DNA from 3 places in the Vagococcus sp. genome. Region 2 is predicted to be linked to each of the others. Evidence: predicted binding sites of a transcription regulator. Region 2 holds the regulator's gene; each other region holds the start of a gene.
The links. Region 2 encodes LexA, which represses DNA repair genes until DNA is damaged. Its sites were predicted from a motif close to CNAACANNTGTTNG; they were not measured.
Positions count from the first base shown of each region.

Region 1: the regulator LexA is predicted to act here: its motif matches at 2,050-2,063, upstream of xerS (tyrosine recombinase XerS).
Region 3: the regulator LexA is predicted to act here: its motif matches at 1,958-1,971, upstream of uvrB (excinuclease ABC subunit UvrB).

Region 1 covers NZ_JBQEIL010000006.1:60,127-63,419, reverse strand. Annotated here, with positions in the region: gene ACTJFD_RS07370 (alpha/beta fold hydrolase) at 1-888, shown strand, start outside; gene xerS (tyrosine recombinase XerS) at 949-2,025, opposite strand; gene ACTJFD_RS07360 (hypothetical protein) at 2,187-2,495, shown strand; gene ACTJFD_RS07355 (YncE family protein) at 2,510-3,293, shown strand, end outside.
Region 2 covers NZ_JBQEIL010000004.1:122,397-125,689, reverse strand. Annotated here, with positions in the region: gene tkt (transketolase) at 1-1,106, opposite strand, end outside; gene ACTJFD_RS05480 (DUF896 family protein) at 1,205-1,447, opposite strand; gene lexA (transcriptional repressor LexA) at 1,595-2,215, shown strand; gene ACTJFD_RS05470 (hypothetical protein) at 2,302-2,475, shown strand; gene ACTJFD_RS05465 (M42 family metallopeptidase) at 2,543-3,293, shown strand, end outside.
Region 3 covers NZ_JBQEIL010000011.1:32,331-35,623, reverse strand. Annotated here, with positions in the region: gene uvrB (excinuclease ABC subunit UvrB) at 1-1,909, opposite strand, end outside; gene ACTJFD_RS10115 (C1 family peptidase) at 2,081-3,293, shown strand, end outside.

The DNA.
Region 1 (3,293 bases), on a different contig from region 2:
ATTCTAATCACTATTACACTTGCAGCAACTACCATTATTGATAGAATCAGCTTAAAAAAAGAAGAAAAAGAAATTGTGCACTATGGAGAAAAAATAGATGTTTTTGACGGGAAAATCAATGTCGTAATTGAAGGTAAAGGTGAAGAAACAATTATCTTATTACCAGGGCAAGGAACTGCATCTCCATATTTAGATTTTAAACCTCTAATCAAAAATTTAGCTAAAGACTATCGCGTCATTACAATTGAACCCTTCGGCTATGGTTTGAGCACTCAAACAAAACGCGAGCGGACAGTTAGTAACATCGTTGAAGAAATTCACGCCGTTGTAGAACAATTAAATATAAAAAAATATACAGTGATGGGACATTCTATTACTGGATTATATGGGGTTAATTATGCTCAAAAATATGCCGATGAAATGACAGGTTTCATTGGGATTGATTCGAGCACACCTGAACAACCGTGGCCAGGGGTAGACTTACGCTTTTTAGACTTTTTAAAACAAGCAGGTGTTTTTCGAACCATTATTAATTTAAACCCGATTAAAAGTTTGGGTACTTCTAAAGAAAATCCTGATTTTCAGCAATTAAAACTTTTAACAATGAAAAATATCAATAGTCAAAATATGAAAGAAGAATTAAAAGAATTAGATCATAGCTTTCCAGATTCAAAAGGGTTAAAATATCCTGTTAACATGCCTGTTTTATTGTTCGTTGCCCATAATGATAACACAATGAAAAATTGGTTAGAGCTCCATCAAGATCAAATTAAAAGCTTAAAATATGGCGAAGTTATTGAGTTAGAAGGTTCCCACTATTTACATCACAAACAAACCAAAAAAATATCTAAAAAAACGAAACAATTTATGACAGAAAATATCAAGTGATTAAATTTAACTAACCAAAAGAGCGTTTGAAGTCTTACTTAAACTTCAAACGCTCTTTTTTTAAAGCCACAGGTCATTGATTGCATTTCTTTGTTCTTTATCAACAATGTGAGTATAGATAGCTGTTGCAGATGTTCCCGTCTGACCTAATTGATGAGAAACCGTTAATAAGCTATTGGTATTTTTATATAGTTGAGTCCCTACTGTATGACGTAATTTATGAGGAGTTAAACGTACTTTAAAATGGGTACTATATTTAGCAACCATTTTTTCAACTGTTGACTGATCAATTCGCTTAGCAGCACCTCGATAGGTCGTTAAAAATAAAGCTTTTTCAGCATTATCTGGTTGATAAAGTATTTTCCTCGATTCGATATAGTCATTGATATAATCAATAAATAAAGAAGAGATATAACAAGTATCTTGATAACCACCTTTTCGAATAACAGAGACCTCCATATTATATAAGTCAAGGTCACTCATTTGTAAATTCACTAACTCAGATAAACGCATCCCCGTACCAAGAAATAAAGCATTGATTGCTAAATCTCTAATTTTATTCCGATTAAAAGCTGCTAATGCTTGATGACTTTTTAATAATTTTTGGTAGTCATTTTCAATAAATTTTAAAAAATTAATCGCATCATCATCGAGTAATAATTTTTTTTCGATTGCTCTAGAACGTTCCTGCAATGTCTTACCGGTTTTAACATTTTCAACTTTCATCATGACATTTTGACTAAGGTAAGGTTGTTGATTTTTATCTTCTGTTTGTTCAGCCAAATATCGAAAAAGAGAACGGAGCGCTGTTAATGTTCTCTGAATGGTCACAAAAGAACGAACACGTCCATCGTTAACAGTACCTACCTTAACTGAATGTAATAGATGTGATTTATATAAATCAAATTCTTCTTTTTTTAGTTTTTCTAAATCTATAATTTCTAATTTATGTGGGGGAGAAGAGACTAATTTTTCACGATACAACCAATCGAAAAAACGACGATACTCTTTTGAATATTCATATAATGTCACTATAGAGTAGGGGATAATGCTTTTTGATTGAACATATTCATGAACGAACCAAGGAAGAGTCGTTAATTCTTCAGTCAACCGATTATAAACACTTTGATTTCTCAAAACAACACAACCTTTCTATTAAAACGAACATAAGTTCGCTTTAATAGAGTATAATATGCCTATACCAATTTGTCAATATAGGTTTGTTTTTTTTATTTCTAATAATATGATAAACTTAAGAATGATTAGAATAAAAAATGTAAAAATTAAGGAGTGCTCTCATGACTTTTATGTTAATAAGCATTGCATTACTTGGGATCATTAGTAGTTTAGCCATTTGGACACCTGATGTTCCTTGGAATGATATCACTTATTTGTTTAGACAAAATAAAAAACAATATTTAGCTTTTAGTAATCGCTTCAGAGGGAAGTACTTACTACTCCTCGGATTAATTGCTTTATGTGTCCTTTTTATAAGTTACTTTATACCTTTTACTCTTTCTGATTCAGTAATTGGCTTGTTTTTCATCCTTTATTTAATTATTTTTAGAATTATCTTAGAAGTAAAATGGCGACAATTACAAAAATAAAAGGAGGTATACCAATGAAAAGGTTAATAAAACTTCTATTGATATGTGCTGCAACATTTATTTTAGTTAGTTGCGGTAACGATGAAGTGAAAAAGATAAAAATAAAAAATGGTACGAATATCACCCCGACACTTTACACTCTTAAAGAACAAGAAGAACATTTAGAAAATTATGACATCCTCTATAACGCAGCTAACTTTAAGAGTAGTACTGAAAAGGAAGACGGTACTTATATTTTACCTGGCCTTATTAAAACACGGACACTCGCTTTAAATAAAGAAAATAAAGTTAGTACTAGTTATTCAATGGATCCTCAAGGAATCACACTAACTGAAGACTATCTCTTATTATCTGCTTATAGCCATGATAAACAGCATAATTCGGTCATTTATGTAATGGATAGAAAAACGCATCAATTTATTAAGACAGTCGTTTTAGAAGGTAACCCACATGTTGGAGGAATAGCCTACGATTCTAAGCATCAAAATATTTGGGTTTGTTCAATTACAAAAGATAAAAAAGCTGCCGTTGCAGCCTTCACTCTGGAAGAACTAGAAGCTTATGATTTTAATAGACAGAAGCAACCGATTAAGTATAGTCAAAACATTGCGTTAGATAATATAAAACGGGCTTCTTACATCGCCTATTACGACGATAAGCTCTATATTGGGTATTTCTCTAAAGAGCATGAAGGTGGTCTGGATGAGTACGATATCGATGCAGAAGGGACCTTAATCAAAGAACTTAAGCATCGAACCTTACTAACTACAAAAGATGACTTATTACGCCCTGAATACT
Region 2 (3,293 bases):
GCCGCTAATGCTTGGATAGCCTCTTTACTCGTAATACGACTTGCTGAACTTTCGCCTACTTCGTATTGTGGAAGAATGCTTTCTAAATCAACCTCAATTTCACCACTAAATGCGGCCTTAAATTGAGCAGCTAATTCAGGATAGGCTACTTGATACTCATCAAATAAAGCGTTCCATTCACTTTCTGCATTTTCACCCTTCGCTACCATCGTTTCATGGAAGCGTTGCGCTACTTCTTCTGGCACGGTAAAGTCTGGATAGTCCCAACCATATACCTCTTTAGCATGCTTGATGCCTTCTGCTCCAAGAGGCGCTCCGTGAACTTTATTCGTTCCTTCATTTGGAGCTCCAAAACCAATCACTGTTTTTATTTCAATAATAGTTGGTTTGCCTGTTTCAGCTTTAGCTGTTTCAATTGCTTCAGAAATTGCTACTAAGTCATTACCATCTTTAATTAAAAGATGTTGCCAACCTGTTGCTTCGAAACGTCCTTTAACATCTTCACTAAATGACTTATCTAACGGGCCATCTAAGGAAATATCATTTGAATCATAGAGAACGATTAATTTATCTAATTTTAAATGTCCTGCTAAACTAATCGCTTCTTGAGAAATACCTTCCATCAAATCACCATCACCACATAATGCATAAGTATAGTGATCAACAATTTTAAATTTATCTTTGTTATAAGTGGCTGCAAGATGTGCTTCTGCCATCGCAAAACCGACACTCATTGCAATTCCTTGCCCTAAAGGACCAGTTGTTGCTTCAACACCATCTGTATGTCCTACTTCAGGATGTCCAGGAGTTAAACTGTTCCATTGACGGAAATTTTTCAATTCAGACATTGGTAGGTTATAACCCGCTAAATGTAGCAAGCTATATAACATACTTGAACCATGTCCTGCTGAAAGGATAAAGCGGTCACGATCAACCCAGTTAGTTCCCGTTGTTGGATTTACCTTTAAATGCTTTGTCCACAATGCATAAGCCATTGGAGCTGCGCCCATTGGTAAACCAGGGTGACCAGAATTTGCCTTTTGAATCATATCTAAACTTAACGTACGGATAGTATTAACACCTAATTGATCTGTTTTATCGAACATACAAAAGCCTCCTATTATTTAGGTTTTTTTTACCTTTATCCACATTCTAACCATTTTAATCACTTTTTGCAAGGCTTTTCATCGTAATTTTTTTCTTTTTAGCGATCGTGAATTCCTTTATCTTTCTGAATTTGTTTTAGTTTCTCTGGTGTCACGTCTGTTCCTTCTTCATCAACTACTTTCATTCCTTCTATATGATGACGCATTCCCTTTCTAAAATGAAAAAGATATTCTTCTCTTAACTTTTTTTGCTCATCCTGTTCTGCAAGTGTTAAACCTTCACTTGTCTTGGCTTTCTTGGCCAACTCATTGATGCGACTTAATTTATCATGTGATAACATTTTATTTCCTCCTTAAATTTTATCTTCCTCACTAGAATAGCCTAATCTTTTAAAAAAAACAATTGATTTACCAGGCGAACAGACGTTTGATTAATCATCAAGGTTATGCTATGATAAATAAAAAGAAACAATAAGCGAGGGAAAGCTATGACAAAAAAACAGACCTCTAGACAATTAGAGATAATAAGCTGTATTTATCAACACCTCAATGATCGAGGATATCCACCTACCGTTCGAGAAATTGGCGAGGCAGTCAACTTGTCTTCAACCTCGACTGTTCATGGTCATTTATCACGCCTAGAAAAAAAAGGGTTAATTTTAAGAGATGCAACGAAGCCTCGTGCCATCGAGTTAACGCAGGAAGCTTTAACTTTAATTGGCGTTAGACCCAAAACCATTCCGTTATTAGGAGTCGTCACTGCTGGAGAGCCTATCTTAGCTGTAGAGGATGCTTCAGACTTCTTTCCTATTCCTCCGCATCTTAAGTATGAGGAAAACAGTCTTTTCATGCTTACTATTCGAGGTGAAAGTATGATTAACGCCGGGATTTTTGATGGGGACCATGTGATTGTTAGAAAGCAAGCTTCTGCGAACAATGGAGATATCATTATCGCAATGACTAATGAAAATGAAGCGACTTGCAAACGGTTCTTCAAAGAAAAAACTTATTACCGATTACAACCTGAAAACGATACGATGGAACTTATTATTTTGGACGAAGTTAGTATTCTAGGAAAAGTAATCAGTCTTTATCGTAGTCAAATATAAAGCCATTCGTGCTTTATATTTTTTAATAAAAAAACGAACATACATTCGCAACAATCATTAATTTATTTTATTAGGAGGAATTTTTTATGCAAATGGTTAGGTTAACGGCATTACTATTAATTGTATTAACAATTGGGATTGTTTTAGGTTCTTTAGGTTGGAAGATTGCACTTGCTGTTTTAATTCCCCTTGTTTTTGTTTGGTTAATGATTTGGGATGAAAAATCTTACCTTCAAAACTATCACAAACATCCCTATTAAACTTATTCTTGCTAAAGTCTAAAAACTCCCTTACTCTTATCTTATATGAAAGTAAAGGAGTTTTTTTATGCCAACAACAATAGAGCTCATCCAAAAATTAACCAGCATCCCTTCACCAACAGGTAATACTTATGAAATCATCGAATTCATTCAAGATTTGCTAGCAGAACACAACCTGACAAGTCAACTCACGAATAAAGGAGCACTGCTCGTTAGTGTTCCCGGGAAAAATGATCACCACCACCGATTTATTACCGCCCATGTTGATACTCTTGGTGCGATGGTCAGAGCAATCAAACCAAATGGACGACTAAAAATTGATTTAATTGGCGGTTTTCGCTTTAATGCGATTGAAGGAGAATACTGTACGATTGAAACTCAATCTGGTCAAAAAATTTCCGGAACAATTTTAATGCATCAAACAAGTGTCCACGTCTATAAAGATGCTGGAACTGCGGAGAGAAATCAAGAAAACATCGAAATTCGTCTGGATGAAAAAACTAAAAATGCAGAAGAAACCAAACAACTTGGTATTCAAGTCGGTGATTTTATTAGCTTTAATCCACGAACTGAACTTACGACTAGTGGTTTTCTAAAATCTCGTCACCTTGACGATAAAGTTTCAGCTGCTATACTCTTACAATTTTTAATCCAAAATAAACAGCAAGAATTACCAGTAACGACTCATTTCTTCTTCTCAAATAATGAAGAAATTGGTTATGGAGGTAATTCAAATATTGACGACCGTGTCGTTGAATACGTTGCTGTTGACATGGGAGCCATGGGGGATGATCAACAAACAGATGAATTCAGTGTTA
Region 3 (3,293 bases), on a different contig from region 2:
CTAACTCCATTTCTTCTAAGACATGTCCTTTTTCTTGACGGCTCATCTTTTGGTACTGTTCAACAATTGAATTTCCATCTGTATCTTCAGCTAGTTTAGAAATACTAATTAAATCTCGAATATCTTTAATAATAGTTTGAGGAACAATACCATGTTCTTCGTTATATGCCGCTTGAATTTCACGACGACGTTGCGTTTCATTAATTGCTCGTTGCATCGAATCCGTCATTTTATCCGCATACATAATGACTTTACCTTCTGAGTTTCGAGCCGCCCGACCAATGGATTGGACAAGCGAACGTTCACTTCTTAAGAAACCTTCTTTATCCGCATCCAAAATAGCAACTAATGAAACTTCAGGAACATCGAGTCCTTCCCGTAATAAATTAATTCCAATCAAAACGTCAAAAACACCTAACCTTAAATCACGGATAATTTCAGTTCGCTCTAGTGTTTTAATATCACTATGTAAATACTTCACCTTTAAGCCAAGTTCTTTAAAATAATCCGTCAAATCTTCAGACATTTTTTTGGTTAACGTTGTGATGAAAACACGTTCATTGCGGTCTGTTCGTAAATTAATTTCTCCAACCAAATCATCAATTTGCCCCATAATTGGTCTCACTTCAATCGTTGGATCAAGTAATCCGGTCGGACGAATAATTTGCTCGATAACCTCAGGGGTTTGCTCAAGCTCATAAGGACCAGGGGTTGCTGAAACATAAAGAATTTGATTAACATGAGCTTCGAACTCTTCCAATCGTAACGGGCGATTATCTAAAGCGCTCGGCAATCGAAAGCCATAATCAACTAGCATCTGCTTACGTGCTTTATCGCCATTATACATCCCTCTTATTTGTGGCATGGTTACATGAGATTCATCTACCATTATAAGAAATTCATCAGGAAAAAAATCAATTAAAGTATAAGGTGAGTCACCCGGAGAACGACCATCCATATGACGGGAATAATTCTCAATTCCTGAACAATACCCCATTTCTCGCATCATTTCGATATCATAATTGGTTCGTTGTTCTAAACGTTGCGCTTCCAACAATTGTTCGTTTTCTCTTAATTCTTTTAAGCGCTCTGCCAATTCTTTTTGGATTTTTTGGATTGAATCTTCCATCTGATCATCATTCGTTACAAAGTGAGTTGCAGGAAATATAGCGACATGTTCACGATCTGCAATTACTTCTCCTGTCAAAGCTTCAACTTCTCGAATTCGGTCTATTTCATCGCCAAAAAATTCAACACGTAGTGCATGCTCATCCCTTGAAGCTGGAAATATTTCAATCACATCACCACGAACACGAAATCGTCCACGTTGAAAATCAATATCATTCCGATCAAATTGAATATCGACTAATTTACGTAAAAGTTCTTCTCGACTTATTTCCATACCTTCTCTTAACGACAACACTTGGTCTTGATATTCTTTTGGATCACCCAAACCGTAAATACAAGATACAGAGGCCACCACAATCACGTCATTACGTTCAAGTAACGAACTGGTAGCTGAATGTCGCAATTTGTCTATTTCATCATTGACACTGGCATCTTTTTCAATATAGGTATCACTTGACGGAACATAAGCTTCCGGTTGATAGTAATCATAATAACTAACAAAGTATTCCACGGCATTGTTGGGAAAGAACTCTTTAAATTCACTATACAGTTGACCAGCTAATGTTTTATTATGTGCAATAATTAATGTCGGCTTATTAACTTCTTTTATCACATTTGACATTGTAAATGTCTTACCAGAGCCTGTAACACCTAATAAAATTTGAGCTTTTTCATGCTTTTCAATATTATTCACTAATTGTTTAATTGCTTCTGGCTGATCTCCGGCTGGTTCATATTTTGATACCAACTCAAAGACACGTGAATTATCTTTTTCTATCAATCGTACCACTCCTTGCCCTCTCAGATTAATGTCTTTATTTTATCATAGCGAACATATTTTCGCCATCATAAGTTATTACGCTTTTTAATAGCAATTCTATGATTTAACTTTAATTTTTCTAAAAAAAGAGTACAATGAGAGTATCATTAAAATTTAGAAAGGTTGTTATCTATGAGTAAAAGTATTTCATTTGAACAAATCAAACAATTTGATGAGCAATTTAAAACAAGTCAAAACCATTTAAATACACAGCATGCTGTCATGAAAACTGGTATTTTAGCAGCTTCTGCAAACCAAACGGCAGTGATTGAGAATACACCTGTTTTTTCAATCGACCTAGAAACAGGTAAAGTAGCTAACCAAAAACAAAGTGGACGTTGTTGGATGTTCGCGGCCCTCAATACATTTCGTCATTCAATCCAACATGAATTTAATATTAAAAATTTTGAATTATCTCAAAACTTCACTTTCTTCTGGGATAAATTTGAAAAAGCGAACTATTTTTATGAAAATATTTTAAAAACAGCGAACGAACCACTCACCAGTCGTAAAGTCGCTTTTCTATTACAAACACCGCAACAAGATGGTGGTCAATGGGACATGTTAGTCGCTATCATCCAAAAATATGGTATCGTTCCTAAAAGTGTGATGCCGGAATCATTCAATAGTTCAATGAGTCGTGAACTAAATACCTATTTAAATAAAAAACTAAGAAAAGATGCGGTTACTTTGCGTCAACTTGTTGCTGACCAAACCGATGAAACAACGATTCAAATCACTAAAAATAAAATGCTAAGTGATATTTACCAATTGCTTTCTATGACTTTAAGAACTCCACCTGAAACATTTGATTTTTCATATCGTGATAATGATGAAAAATTTCATGCTCATCAAAATTTAACACCTCAAAAATTCTATCAAGAGTTTGTTGGGCAAAATTTAGATGAATATATTAGTATTATCAACGCACCTACCGCTGATAAACCTTATAATCAATTGTACACAGTTGAAATGTTAGGAAATGTGATTGGTGGAAAAGAAGTCTGTCACTTAAATGTTGATATCAAAACATTTAAAGAGTTAGCAATCGCACAACTTAAAGCAGACGAGTCAGTATGGTACGGTTGTGATGTCGGACAATCCTCTATTCGTGATTCTGGTATTATGGCTACGAATGCTTACGCAGTCAATCAAGTCTTAGATATTGATTTTTCAATGACTAAAGCAGAACGTTTGGATTATGGTGAAAGTCTAATGACTCACGCTATGGTTTTAACTGGCGTGAATCTCGTTGATGGCCAACCAACTAAGTGGAAAGTAGAAAATAGCTGGGGCGAAAAAGTTGGCACAAAAGGCTATTTTGTCATGAGCGATGATTGGCTAA